3 regions of the Luteibacter sp. KNZ12-1A genome follow, and region 2 is predicted to be linked to each of the others. Evidence: predicted binding sites of a transcription regulator. Region 2 holds the regulator's gene; each other region holds the start of a gene.
The links. The regulator FliA, encoded in region 2, starts transcription of late flagellar genes. The targets are predictions, from matches to a motif close to TAAAGTTTNNCNNNCNNNGGCCGATAA.

Region 1 (4,276 bases), on a different contig from region 2:
AATTCATGGGCCATACCAAGGATGATCCCGCGATGGACATGCCGGGGCGTGGCGGGACGGCGACCATCAAGGTCGAGGGCGAGTTCGGTCTGGAAGAACTCATCCGCTACAAGCTGGATACGAAGTACGGTCAGACCGACGACGGTGCCAGGGATGTGCTGCGCCGGATATCGAACCTGGTCGATGCCGTCGGCGTCGATACCGTCAAGGCCAGCCTATCCGAAGAAGACCGTAAATTCCTGGAGACAGGGTTAAAGCAATACCTTGAAGATCACGGGCGGAAGTCGAGCATTCTGGACGATCCGGCTCTTGGCGCACTGGCGCAACTAGGTGGACGTTCCATCGAACATTCCGGTGGCGGCCAAAGTCACGGCCACAGTGGTTCGGTCCTCTCCGTGGGAAGCGAAGGGAAAGACGTCGAGAAGCTGCAGCGCAACTTGCAAGGGCTTGGCTATCTCGATGCTCAGGGAGAGGTGGCCGCCGGGACGTTCGACGCCACCACGAAAGTGGCCGTGGAGAACCTCCAGCGCGAGCGGGGGCTCGAATCGGTGGACGGGAAGGTCGGCCCGAAGACCCGCGAACAGATCAAGGAAGATGTCGAGGAAATACAGCGCGGCCTTCGAGCGCTCGACTATCGTGCCAATGGGCGCCCCTTGGCTGTGGATGGTGACTTCGGTCCAGCCACCAAGGCCGAGGTGGAAGCGTTCCAGGAACGCCATCAGTTGCCGGTTACCGGCGTGGTAGACAAGGCATTTCTGGAGATGCTTCGTTCCGAGGTCCAGGGGCAGTCGCAAGAGACGGTGAAGCCGTCCGGTGTTACACCATTGAATCAGCCGGGTCACAGGGACCACGGCATGTTCGAACAGGCCTTGGCCGGCGTGAAGCAGATAGATGCGGCGCACGGGCGGCCTTCGGATCACCGCAGCGAGAACCTGGCGGGTGCCCTCGTCGCCTCATCATTGACCGCGGGCATGAGCCGTATCGACAGCGTTTCGCTCAGCGACGACGCGCAACGCGCCTATGCGGTTCAGGGGAAGGCGAACGATCCCTTCAAGCTCTATGCCGAGGTCAACGTGACGCAGGCTGTCGCGACATCTATCGCCCAGAGCACCCAAACGATCGAGAACCTCCAGCCGCAGCGCCAAGCCCAGCAGGACGTCGCTCAGCAAAGCCAGGAGCGGCAGCAACAGCAAGTCCAGAGCCCTTCGATGTCCCCCTGATCGAGCGCCGACGGGGATAAATCCGATTCCGTATGCTCTGCCAAGAACATGCGGAATCGGCGCATACTCTCAGCACCATGCCCCAGGCCCGCCATCGTTCCCAACGATGCGCCGATGACGCATTCACCGGCGGCGGGCAGAACGTGATCCCTCCAAGCCCGTCATGCTCCGATCCTGGCGGAGACCCTCCGCCGGCAGGACGACGTCGCCGGTTCCGGCGCTAGCGGCTTGCCGGAACCGTCGACTACTCACCGCACCGGATTCCCCCTGGCTTCGGAGCGCACCCATGTCCATCAACGAAGAAAAACTCAATGCCTTCCTCGGCAAGGCGGTCGGCGACCTTGGCGCCGCGTTCAGCGCGGTGCTCGTCCTGCTTGGCGACGAACTGGGCCTGTACAAGGCACTCGCAAGCGAATCCCTGACTCCCGCCGAACTAGCCACGCGCACCGGCACCCACGAACGCTATGTGCGCGAATGGCTAGGCAACCAAGCGGCCGGCGGTTATGTCGATTACGACGCCACGGCGGGCAAGTACCGGCTCAACGAAGAACAGGCGGCTTGCCTGGCCGATCCTGCCGGCCCGGTCGATCTGTCCGGCGCCTATGAAATCGCCCTCGCGCTGTTCCACACTTACCCGCGCGTGCGCGACAACTTCCGCAGCGGTGCCGGCATGGAGTGGGGCGAACACCACCCGTGCCTGTTCCATGGCACCGAACGATTCTTCCGCGCCGGATACCATGCCCATTTGCTGGGCGCCTGGCTGCCGGCATTGGAGGGTGTCGTCGACAAGCTCGGGCGCGGTGGCAAGGTCGCCGACATCGGTTGCGGCCACGGCGCGAGCACGGTGCTGATGGCGAAAGCCTTCCCGGCATCGCACTTCGTGGGCTACGACTATCACGCACCGTCGATCGATGCCGCTCGCGAGCGCGCGAAGGAGGCCGGCGTGAGCAACGCATCGTTCGAGCAGGCGGATGCGTCGGGATACGAAGGACGCGACTTCGACCTCATCACCTTCTTCGATTGCCTGCACGACATGGCCGATCCCGACGGCGCCGCCCGGCACGCGAAGGATGCACTGAAAGACGATGGCACGTGCATGGTGGTGGAACCTTTCGCCGGCGACAGCACGGCGGACAACCTCAACCCCGTCGGCCGCGTGTACTACGCGGCATCGTCGATGATCTGCGTGCCGGTGTCGCTCGCCAGGCACGGGCCGGCGTTGGGTGCCCAGGCAGGCGAGGCGCGGCTGCGCAAGGTGATCGTCGACGCGGGCGGATTCCGTCGCTTCCGTCGTGCCGCCGAAACGCCGTTCAACATCGTGCTGGAAGCGCGTCCATGAGCGACCTGTACGCGATTTCGGCATGTATGGACGTCCGCGCCTGAAAATGCGAAAGCGACGCTAAAGTCCGTTTCCCCGTCGGCCGATAACGACCGAAGTCTCAACGGGCGGGGGAGTGCCGATGGCTCGCTATACGATCAAGGTCCGCATGGGATTGCGGCTTGGATTGGTACTGACGTTCCTGGTGATAACCGGCCTGGTCGGCCTCTACGGCGTCGACCGAGCCAACGCCAATACCGGCGAGATCTACCAACATGCCAGTGAATTGCTGGCCCGGTTGGAAGTGGAACACGGCGGTGCATCGTTCGTAACGGCAAGACATTCGCTCGACGCGATGGCCCAGGAGCGAGCCGCCGAAGGACGCGACATTCGCAACGCCGAGCTTGGCGCCGTACTGGCGGGCCTCCTGCTCTCGGTGATATTCGACGGTATCTTCGTTCGCTCGGTCACCGTACGCATACGGGACGCGCTGGCCCTTGCCCGCACGGTCGCCGACGGTGTCCTGGACAATCGCATTCCGGCCCTCTATTCCGATGAGATCGGTGAACTCCGCGCCGCCTTCCGCGACATGGACGAGCGCCTCGCTGGCGTGATCCGCAAGGTACGCGATGGTGCGGGTGCGGTGAACGTCGCCGCGGTGCAGATGGTGTCGGATAACGAGGTGCTGGCTCGCCAATTGATCGAGGACGCGGCCGGCTTGCGCGACACGGCCACGGGCATGGAGACGGTGGCCACCCTGGTGGTGCAGACCGCGGAGCACGCCCGTCATGCCGACCGGCTGGCCGCCGAGGCGCGCAAATGCGCGGAGGACGGCGGCGACGTCGTCGCGCAGATGCAGCAGGCGATGAGTGCGATCGGTGATTCGAGCGACCGCATCGCCGATATCGTGGGCCTCATCGATGCGATCGCTTTCCAGACCCGCCTGCTCGCCCTGAACGCCGCCGTGGAAGCCGCGCGTGCCGGCGAGCATGGGCGGGGTTTCGCGGTGGTCGCCGGCGAGGTACGCAACCTTGCCCAGCGCTGTACCGCGGCGGCGGGTGAAATCAAGCAGCTGATCACCGACAGCCGCGACAAGGTGAGCGACGGTGCCCAGCTGGCGAACAGTTCCGGCAACACGCTGGCGAGGATCGTGCACAGCGTGCGGGAACTCACCGATGTGGTCGGTCACATCGCTCGTGCCAGCGAACAGCAGTCCGACGGCGTGGGCAGGGCCAGTGTGTCGATCAACCAGATCGACCAGGCGATGCAGGCGCACGAATCGCTATTGCGGCAGGCCAGTTCCGCCAGCCGGCACATGCTCGAACAGGCCGACGGCCTGGCAGACAACGTCGCCTTCTTCACCTTCGCACGCACCTGACCGTCACATAGGATCTCCCATGGAACAGCACTACGACATGGTCATGGTGGCGTACTCGTTCGTGATCGCCACCCTCACCGGTTACTGCGGCATCGAAATGACGGCCCGCGTGCGCGCCGCCGCGGCGGAGGAAAAGACGCGCTGGATCGTCGCCGGAGCCTTCGCCTTCGGCACCGGTGTATGGGCGATGCATTTCATGGGCATGGCGGCGCTGACACTCGGCGTGCCAGTGACCTTCGACCTGCCGATCACCGTGGCCTCGTGGCTGGTGGCGGTGATCGTCAGCGCGATCGGTTTGTACGTGATCCGCGATGGGGTGCGCCTGGTGACCTGGTTGATCGCATCGGTGCTGATGGCCAC
Region 2 (4,276 bases):
CGCCGCGACCTGCGCCGCGGGTGCTGCCGGGACAGGCTTGGACGAGGCGGCGGGCGGCGCGACCAATGCGGAGGACGTCGAGCCCGCCATGGCGGGGCTACCCGCGGCGCCCGGGGCCGCCGTGCCATGGAGGCTGTCGAGCAAGGCTTCGAATTCGTCGTCGCTGATCGCGTTTCCATCGGCGGGCGAAGCGACTGCCTGGGCCACGACCGGTGCAGGACCCGCGACGGCAGGCGCGGCCACGTCGGAAACGGGTGGAGTGTCGGCCGTCGCGTCGGCACCGGGGGCACCCGTGCCATAGAGCGAATCGAGCAGGGCCTCGAACTCGTCGTCGGATATCGTGCCCGACGGCACGGAAGCGGGCTCGCGGTCGCTGCGCGCGGCGTCGAGCATCGCTTCGAATTCGTCTTCGATCGGGTCGTACGGCCGCGCCTGCGCGGGAGCGGCGGCTGGCGCGCTGGCGGGCGTGGCCAGGGCCATCGGCGGCGCGGAGGCCGCGCGGCCCGGAATCAGCAGGCGGTCGAGCAGCGAACGGGGCGCCGCCTCGATCGGCAAGCCGCCGTCGGCGGCGCGCATCATGTCGTTGAGGAGATCCAGCGACTCCAGCAACGCGTCCATGAAGCCGGCGTTGAGCACGATCGAGCCGTTGCGGGCCTCGTTGAGGAGATCCTCGCCCCGGTGGCAGAGCTCGACCATCGGATTGAGGCCGAGGAAGCCCGCACCGCCCTTCACGGTGTGGAACGCGCGGAAGACCGCGTTCAACAGTTCCATGTCGTTCGGCGACGCCTCGAGATCCACGAGCTGTTCGCCCAGGCTCTCAAGCAACTCCCGCGCCTCGATCAGGAAGACGTTGAGCAGCTCGTTGTCCAGCTCCACGCTCATACGGCGCTCAGAACCCGAACTCGCTGAGGAGGCGATCCACTTCGTCCTGGCTGACCTTGTCGGCGGCCGGCGCGGCACCGCCCGCCAGCGAACCGGTCAGTCGAACCAGTTCCACCAGGGAGGATTCGACCTTGGCCATGAAAGCCTCGACCTGGGCCACGCGCTGGCCGGAGAGATCCTGCCAGGACTGTGCCTCCACCATCTCGCCGAAGCCGATGTCGCAGCTCTGCGCGAAATCGCCCACGCGCACGGCCAGCGCGGTGGCGTGGGTGGCGAAGGCCGGGTCGGCGTGGTCGAGCACCAGCACCTCGTCCGCCTGGCGCGCGAGGGCCTGTGCCTGTGGGCGCAGCTTCTCGCTGAAATCGAGCGTGCGGTGCGCGGCCTGCGAACTCATCTCGAGCACGTCGCGCAGGTGCTTGCGCGCATCGCTCATGTTGCCTGGCACGCCGTCGTGCGAAATATCGGCGGCGAGGCGGCGGGCGGACTCGTGCAGGTCGCGCGCGAGATGGCCGAGCGCCATGAACAGGTGTTGCTCACGGGTACGCAGCAGCTGGTCGAGCGCCTGCTCGAAGGAGACGCTGTCGTCGGCGTCGAGCAGTGCACGCAGTTCGGGAGCCACATCGTGGCCGCTGGAAAGCATGGTGTTCATCGTCATTCCTTAGCCCGCGGCCGCGGCGAGTCGTTCGAAGATCTTGTCGAGTTTTTCCTTCAGCGTGACCGCCGTGAATGGCTTGACGACATAGCCGTTCACGCCGCTCTGCGCCGCCGCGATGATCTGGTCACGGTTGTTCTCCGCCGTGACCATCAGTACAGGCATGGCCTTCAGCGCCGCGTCGGCACGGATCGCCCGGAGCAGGTCGATGCCGGTCATGTTCGGCATGTTCCAGTCCGTCACGACGAGGTCGAACGGCTGCGCGCGCAAGAGCGCGAGCGCCGCGTTGCCGTCCTCGGCCTCCTGGATGAGGGTGTTGGTGAATCCCAACTCCACCAGGAGGTTCCTCACGATGCGTCGCATGGTGGAGAAATCGTCCACCACGAGGATCTTCATGTTCTTGTCCAAAACTCGTCTCCGCCTTGCTACCGCGCGTTCGTCAATGCTTGTCTTTCCAACCCGACATGCGTGCGCGGAGTCGAATGAGGGCCTGGCCATGGATCTGGCACACCCGCGATTCGCTCACCCCCAGCACCGCACCGATTTCCTTCAGGTTGAGCTCTTCATCGTAGTACAGCGACATGACCAGCTTCTCGCGCTCCGGCAGCCCGTCGATGGACTGCGCCAGCGCGTCACGCAGGCCTTGCTGCTCGAACAATCCATCCGGGCCCGCGGCATCCGGGTCGACCACGTCGATCGCGGCGCCTTCGTCGCCTTCCGGCGCCGTGAGGCTCAGCAACCGCGCGCTCGCCGCGTCGGCCAGGATCTGGTTGTACTCCATGGCGTCGATGCCCAGCCGCTTCATCACTTCCGCGTCTTCGGCGTCGCCACCCGTCTCGTTCTCGATCTGCCTCGTCACCTCCGCGACCTCGCGCAACTTCCGGTGGACGGAGCGCGGGGTCCAGTCCGTCTTGCGCAGTTCGTCCAGCATGGCGCCACGTATGCGGATGCCCGCATAGGTTTCGAAGCTGGCCGCGCGAGTCGGCGAATAATTCCTTGCCGCCTCGAGCAGTCCGATCATCCCGGCCTGCATGAGGTCGTTCGCATCCACGCTTGGCGGCAGCCGGCCCATCAGGTGATAGGCGATCCGGCGCACCAGCGGCGCGTGGTTCTTGACTAGTTGATCCGCCGGGATACGCGTGATCTCGAGATATTCGGTCGCGACGCTCACAGTGGCAGCCCTCCCCCCAGATGGGACCGTTCGGCGAAAAAGCCGATGCGGCCCTGTGCCCGGGGTTCGGGTTCACCCCATGTATCGACCGACCTGGCCAGATTCTTGAATCCGACCGCCGATCGGCTGCTCGGCCAGGCGTCGACCACCGCCGACTGGCGGCGGATGGCCTGGCGCAGGTACTCGTCGTGCGGAACCATGCCCATGAAATCCAGGGACACGTCGAGGAAGCGGTTTGTCACCCGGGACAGCTTCTCGAACAGCTGGCGGCCTTCCTGGGCGTGCCGGACCATGTTGGCGACGATGCGGAAACGATTCACGTCGAACTCGCGGCTCATGACCTTGATCAGCGCATAGGCGTCGGTCAGGGAGGCGGGCTCGTCGCAGACCACGACCACCACCTCGTCCGAGGCGGCGGCGAACATCGACACGCTGTCGGAAATCCCGGCGGCGGTGTCGACGATCAGGTATTCCGGTGGCAGCGGATATTCGTCGAAGGCGCGGATCACGGCCGCGTGCTCGATGTTCGGCAGCTGCGCCATCCGGCGCGTGCCGGACGTGGCGGGAATGACCTTCAGGCCGTGGGCGGCCTGGAGGATCAGGTCCTCGATGCCGCACTCGCCCTCCAGCATGTGGCCGAGGTGACGGGTGGGCTGGAGGCCGAGAAGGACGTCGATGTTCGCCATGGCGAGATCGGCGTCGAGGAGGACGACGTCACGGCCGCCCATCGCGAGCGCCATGCCGAGATTGACCGCCACCGTGGTCTTGCCCACGCCACCCTTCCCGCCTGCGACGGCGATGCTTCGGGTGGGACGGCGGTCGGCCAGCCAGTGGAGTCCGGCGGCCTGGGTGGAATCGACGTGTGTGCTCATGAAGGAAGTCACTGCCGTAAGTGTTTGCGGTTGCCGGGAAAAGGGTGGGCGCGGTCAGGCCAGGGCCGGCGCGGCGATGCCGAAGCGCTCGGCGAGCAGGGCGTCGTCCGGTTCGTCGTTACGCTGCTTGAGCAACTGGGCCGCGAGGCAGACCAGCTTGCGCGCATCGGCCGAGGCGATGTCCTCGGGCACGCGCTGCCCATCCGTGGTGTAGTCCAGCGGCATCCGGTGGCGGATGAGGGCCGAGAGCGCGCCGCCGATCAGCGGTGCCTCGTCGAGCTTGGTGAGGATCGCGCTCTGCGGCGCCAGCGGCGCGTAGGCGCGGATCGCGCTGTCGATGGCCTGGGCCTGCGCATTGGCGGCGAGCACCAGGCACACGCGCACGTCCGACGTGGCGCGCAGTGTCTCGAACTGCTGCTGCAGCTTCGGGTCGTTGCCGGCGAGGCCGGCCGTGTCGACCAGCACGGTGTGCTTGCCGCGCAACTGGAGCAGCACGTTGCGCAGGCTGGTCGCGTCGTGTGCGTTGAACACGCGCACGCCGAGCAGGCGGCCGTAATGTTCCAGCTGCGCGCCGGCACCGATGCGGTACTGGTCGGCGCTGATCAAGGCGACGTTCGATGCCCCATGGCGCAGCACGGCGCGGGCGGCGAGCTTGGCGATGGTGGTGGTCTTGCCCACGCCCGTGGTGCCGACCAGGGC
Region 3 (4,276 bases), on a different contig from region 2:
GTACCTTTGCTAAAATCCTACTGGCGTCTCGCGTTCACGAATAACTCGTTCGAGTATGCCCAAACGCTGATAAAACCTCCTCTGTTGCCATAAAATATGGCTCCTGGTGGTCTGCGAAACACGGGGCGGTCCAGAACGGCAATTCGACTCTAGCCAATGATCCGGACAAACAATGAAAATCAGCGGACCGAAGACTATTCTCGACCCGTACGAGTGGCTACCGGGGTACGGTGAATCCAACGTTACTGTTGTTTCCGAAGGCTTGGAGCTCACGATATCAGTCAAGTACGATCACGAAGATCCTTCATCTGGAGAGATGAGCGTTGCCGAACGAGCATTTCGGTTCGAGTACGTGCCAGTGTTCCTAAGGCAGCCATTTCCTGGAGGCTTTGCGTTTGAAGTCGTAGGTGAGGCTTCAGGACTGAAGCTTGGCAGGCTCACGGAGTTTCGATCTTCGGAATATGTAGATCGTTACTTGAGAGCCAGAGCGACCGTCACGTCCCATCCGATGCCACCGGTGAGGCATTTCTCGATCCAGTTCCTAGCTGAAAACCTGGATGTGCACGTTCTCGCGTCGGACGTAAGTTTGAGCGACGAGTTCATTGTCACTCAAGGGGGGCTCGGAAACTGACCCGTTCGGTTCACCTGTTGGACCAAAGGTAACAGGGAAAGGGAAATGACAAGGCGCTACTTATACGATGAAGATAAGCTCCCTGACGGATTTGTCATGCCGGCCAGCTTTATCGAATTCGTAAGTTCGGAAACCAGGCCCGATCTGGAGCCTTGGTGGTTTCTATGCGACTACCAGGTTCATGCAGATTTCTGGATGGATGAGCTTCGAAAACAGTATCCAGGAAGGATACTCATCCCATTCGCGAAGTTAGAGGATGCGGACGATGTAGCGTGTTTCGACGGAACCGACCTATCCTCTTCTCCTCGGGTTGTGTACGTTCACGCTTTTGCTTCGCCAGGGTGGGAAGGAAGGGGCGAGGTGAAGGACTTTATTGCTTGGTTGGCGCAAGCCATAAATGATCACGAGGTTCACGTGTCGGAGCGCGGAGAGTAATCGGGGACATGTTGAGTCTCGATGTCCTCAACTTCATGAAGGAGCTATGTCTTCTGGATTTGAGTGCTTGCGATCTGGGATTTGATGATGTCCTTGGGTGAGACGTTGGGGATTTGGCGCACTGCTCGCATTATTCGAGATATTCAGCAGGAACTCGATCGGTCAGCCAGACCCCGTTCTCCGCCTGAAAGAACTTGAGGCCGGCCTGGTGCATTCGTCCCGTCTGAACCGCGAGTACTACGGGCTTTCCGTGGCGAGACCCCACTTTTACCGCCGTGGCCTCGTCACTCGATAAATGCACATGTTGCCTCGCCCCAGCGATGAGCCCGTTTTTCCGAATCGACTCGAGATGATGGAAGGCTGTGCCGTGATAGAGCACTTCTGGCGGCACCACCTCAGCGTACTCAATGCTCACACCGACTGAGGAGTGCCCCTGAGCCGCGCGGATACGTGCCCTGTCATCCGAAAGTGTGAACCGCTTTTTGTCGCTCGTCCGGATAACTTCGTCGATCAATTCGACGTCCAGCACCTTGCCCGCCCCAGCAGCCTTCTTGATCAATTCTTGGACGCTGGCCCAGCCTTGACTGTCGAGCTCCAGCCCGATGGCCTCCGGCTCGTGTCGCAACACATAACTCAGGAACTTGCTTGTCTCGGTCAGCTGCGGATCTGCCATATCCAGGTTCCACTCAGGCATAACGGGGTCGGTTAGGGTACCCAGCCCCCTAAAGCTTTCCCCAACCCAGCCGATAAGCCCATCGAACGCCCCCCGGGCGATGCCCACCAAGGGTCCCAACGGTACGGACGATGGCGAAAAAATCCTCCAAAGACACGCCCCGCGCCCCGCTCACGCTGGATGCGGACCTGCGTATCGGTAGCGCCCCGGCCTTGCGCGAGACGCTGCTGGCTGCCCTGTCCGCAGGGCAGGCGGTCGACATCGACGCGGCCGCCGTGGCCCAGACGGACACCGCCGCGCTCCAGGTACTCGCGGCCTTCTCGCGCGATGCGCGTGCCGCGGGCGTCCCCGTGGTCTGGACCGGGGTCAGCGACACCCTCCGCCGTGGCGTGTCCACGCTCGGCCTCGATGCTTTGATTGAACTGCCGGCCCAGCCCGGCGTGAACTGAAGGTGCTCCCATGGCAAAGATTCTCGCGGTAGACGATTCGGCTTCCATGCGCAGCATGGTCGCCTTCACCCTGCGTGGCGCCGGCCACGATGTCGAAGAAGCCGACAATGGCCAGGCGGCCCTGGATTCGGCGGGTAACCACAAGTTCGACCTGATTCTCGCCGACGTGAACATGCCGGTGATGGACGGCATCACGATGGTTCGCGAGATCCGCACGCGCCCGGGTTATAGCGGTGTGCCGATCCTCATGCTGACCACCGAATCCAATCCCGAGAAGAAGATGGAAGGCAAGGCCGCCGGCGCCACGGGCTGGCTGGTGAAGCCGTTCGATCCCGACCAGCTGCTGGCCACCGTGGCCCGCGTGCTCGGTTAATCCGTTCCAAGACGTTCCGGCAATCTAGGGTCCACCCATGTCCAAAGTCGATCTGGCGCAATTCCACAAGGCGTTCCACGAAGAGAGCCTCGACGGTCTCGACGCCATGGAGCAGGCCCTCCTCGCGCTGGACGAGGGCGCCGACGATCCGGAACTGATCAACGTCGTGTTCCGCGCCGCCCATTCGATCAAGGGCGGTGCGGCGACGTTCGGCTTCACCGATGTGGCCGCCTTCACCCACGTGGCGGAAAACCTGATGGACGAGGTCCGCAGTGGCCGCCGTCCGATGGAAAAGGCCGTGGTGGAACTGCTGCTCCGCTCGGGCGACACCGTTCGCGACATGCTGGCGTTGTCGATGGCGGGCCAACCGGCGGCCACCGCCGAGAGCCAGGCCTTGCTGGCCGAATTGTCGGCCATGGTGTCCGGTGGCTCCGCCGCACCGGCGTCCGTGAAGGCCGCCGCACCGATGGAAGCGATCGAAGGCTGGGACATCGCCTTCCGCCCGTTCGATTACCTGCTGAAGACAGGCAACGATCCGGCGCGCATGTTCCGCGAACTCGCCGCCCTCGGGCCGCTGAGTGTCGAATGCGACGCCAGCAAGCTTCCCCCGCTGGCCGACGTGGACGCGTCATCGTCCTACCTCGGCTGGACGCTCCGCCTCGATGCCGGTGCCAAGCGCACGGCCGTCGAGGGCGTATTCGACTGGGTGGACGGCGACTGCGACCTCACGCTGACGCCGCGCATCGCCGCGCCGGCACCGGTCGTCGCCGCACCGGCCGCGGCCGCGCCGCCACGCGCCGTGCGCGAGCCGGCCGCCAACAGCGAATCCAGCTCGGTCCGCGTCGGCATCGAGAAGATCGACACCCTGATCAATCTCGTCGGCGAGCTTGTCATCACGCAGTCGATGCTGAGCCAGTTCCACGACGGCGTGGATGCATCGCAGCTGGAAATGCTCCGCCATGGCCTCGCCCAGCTCGGGCGTCATACGCGCGAGTTGCAGGAAAGCGTCATGAGCATCCGCATGCTGCCGATCAGCACGGTGTTCAACCGCTTCCCGCGCCTGGTCCGCGACCTGGCGCAGAAGCTCGACAAGAAGGTCGTGCTCGATCTCCGTGGCGAGACCACCGAACTGGACAAGACCGTGCTGGAGAAGATCGGCGATCCGCTGGTCCACCTGGTGCGGAACGCCATCGATCACGGCCTGGAAGTGCCCTCGAAGCGCCTCGCCTCGGGCAAGGGCGACACCGGCACGCTGCGCATGGAGGCCTTCCATCGCGGCGGCTCCATCGTGGTGGAAGTGGCTGACGATGGCGCGGGCCTGAACCGCGACGCCATCGTGGCCAAGGCCATCCAGCGCGGCATCATCGCCTCGGGCGAGGGCATGTCCGACGACGCCGTGGCCGACCTGATCTTCGAGGCAGGCTTCTCCACCGCCGCCGCCACCACCGACCTTTCCGGCCGTGGCGTGGGCATGGACGTGGTCCGCCGCAACGTCATGGATCTCGGCGGTACCGTCGGCATCCGCAGCGTGCAGGGCAGTGGCACCACGTTCACGATCACCTTGCCGCTCACCCTCGCGATCATCGACGGCCTCACCGCCGCAGTGGGCGAGGAGACCTATATCGTGCCTCTGGTTTCGATCGTCGAATCCGTGCAAGTGAAGCCGGATGCCGTCCGTAGCGTGGCCGGTGGTGGCGAACTGTTCCGTTTTCGCG

Region 1: ACR9ZJ_RS01810 (methyl-accepting chemotaxis protein) is a predicted target of FliA. The motif match lies at 2,622-2,648, and genes of this name have one in related genera.
Region 3: ACR9ZJ_RS08635 (STAS domain-containing protein) is a predicted target of FliA. The motif match lies at 1,790-1,816, and genes of this name have one in related genera.

What each region holds. Positions count from the first base shown of each region.
Region 1 covers NZ_JBPGXU010000004.1:18,307-22,582, forward strand. The annotation lists gene ACR9ZJ_RS01800 (peptidoglycan-binding protein) at 1-1,220, shown strand, start outside; gene ACR9ZJ_RS01805 (class I SAM-dependent methyltransferase) at 1,507-2,559, shown strand; gene ACR9ZJ_RS01810 (methyl-accepting chemotaxis protein) at 2,681-3,916, shown strand; gene ACR9ZJ_RS01815 (MHYT domain-containing protein) at 3,936-4,276, shown strand, end outside.
Region 2 covers NZ_JBPGXU010000007.1:13,859-18,134, forward strand. The annotation lists gene ACR9ZJ_RS03025 (chemotaxis protein CheA) at 1-882, opposite strand, end outside; gene ACR9ZJ_RS03030 (protein phosphatase CheZ) at 890-1,531, opposite strand; gene cheY (chemotaxis response regulator CheY) at 1,541-1,942, opposite strand; gene ACR9ZJ_RS03040 (RNA polymerase sigma factor FliA) at 1,974-2,705, opposite strand; gene ACR9ZJ_RS03045 (MinD/ParA family ATP-binding protein) at 2,702-3,577, opposite strand; gene flhF (flagellar biosynthesis GTPase FlhF) at 3,632-4,276, opposite strand, start outside.
Region 3 covers NZ_JBPGXU010000030.1:7,303-11,578, reverse strand. The annotation lists gene ACR9ZJ_RS08650 (DUF7660 family protein) at 1-44, shown strand, start outside; gene ACR9ZJ_RS08645 (hypothetical protein) at 173-631, shown strand; gene ACR9ZJ_RS08640 (RNA 2'-phosphotransferase) at 1,197-1,739, opposite strand; gene ACR9ZJ_RS08635 (STAS domain-containing protein) at 1,871-2,188, shown strand; gene ACR9ZJ_RS08630 (response regulator) at 2,199-2,561, shown strand; gene ACR9ZJ_RS08625 (chemotaxis protein CheA) at 2,599-4,276, shown strand, end outside.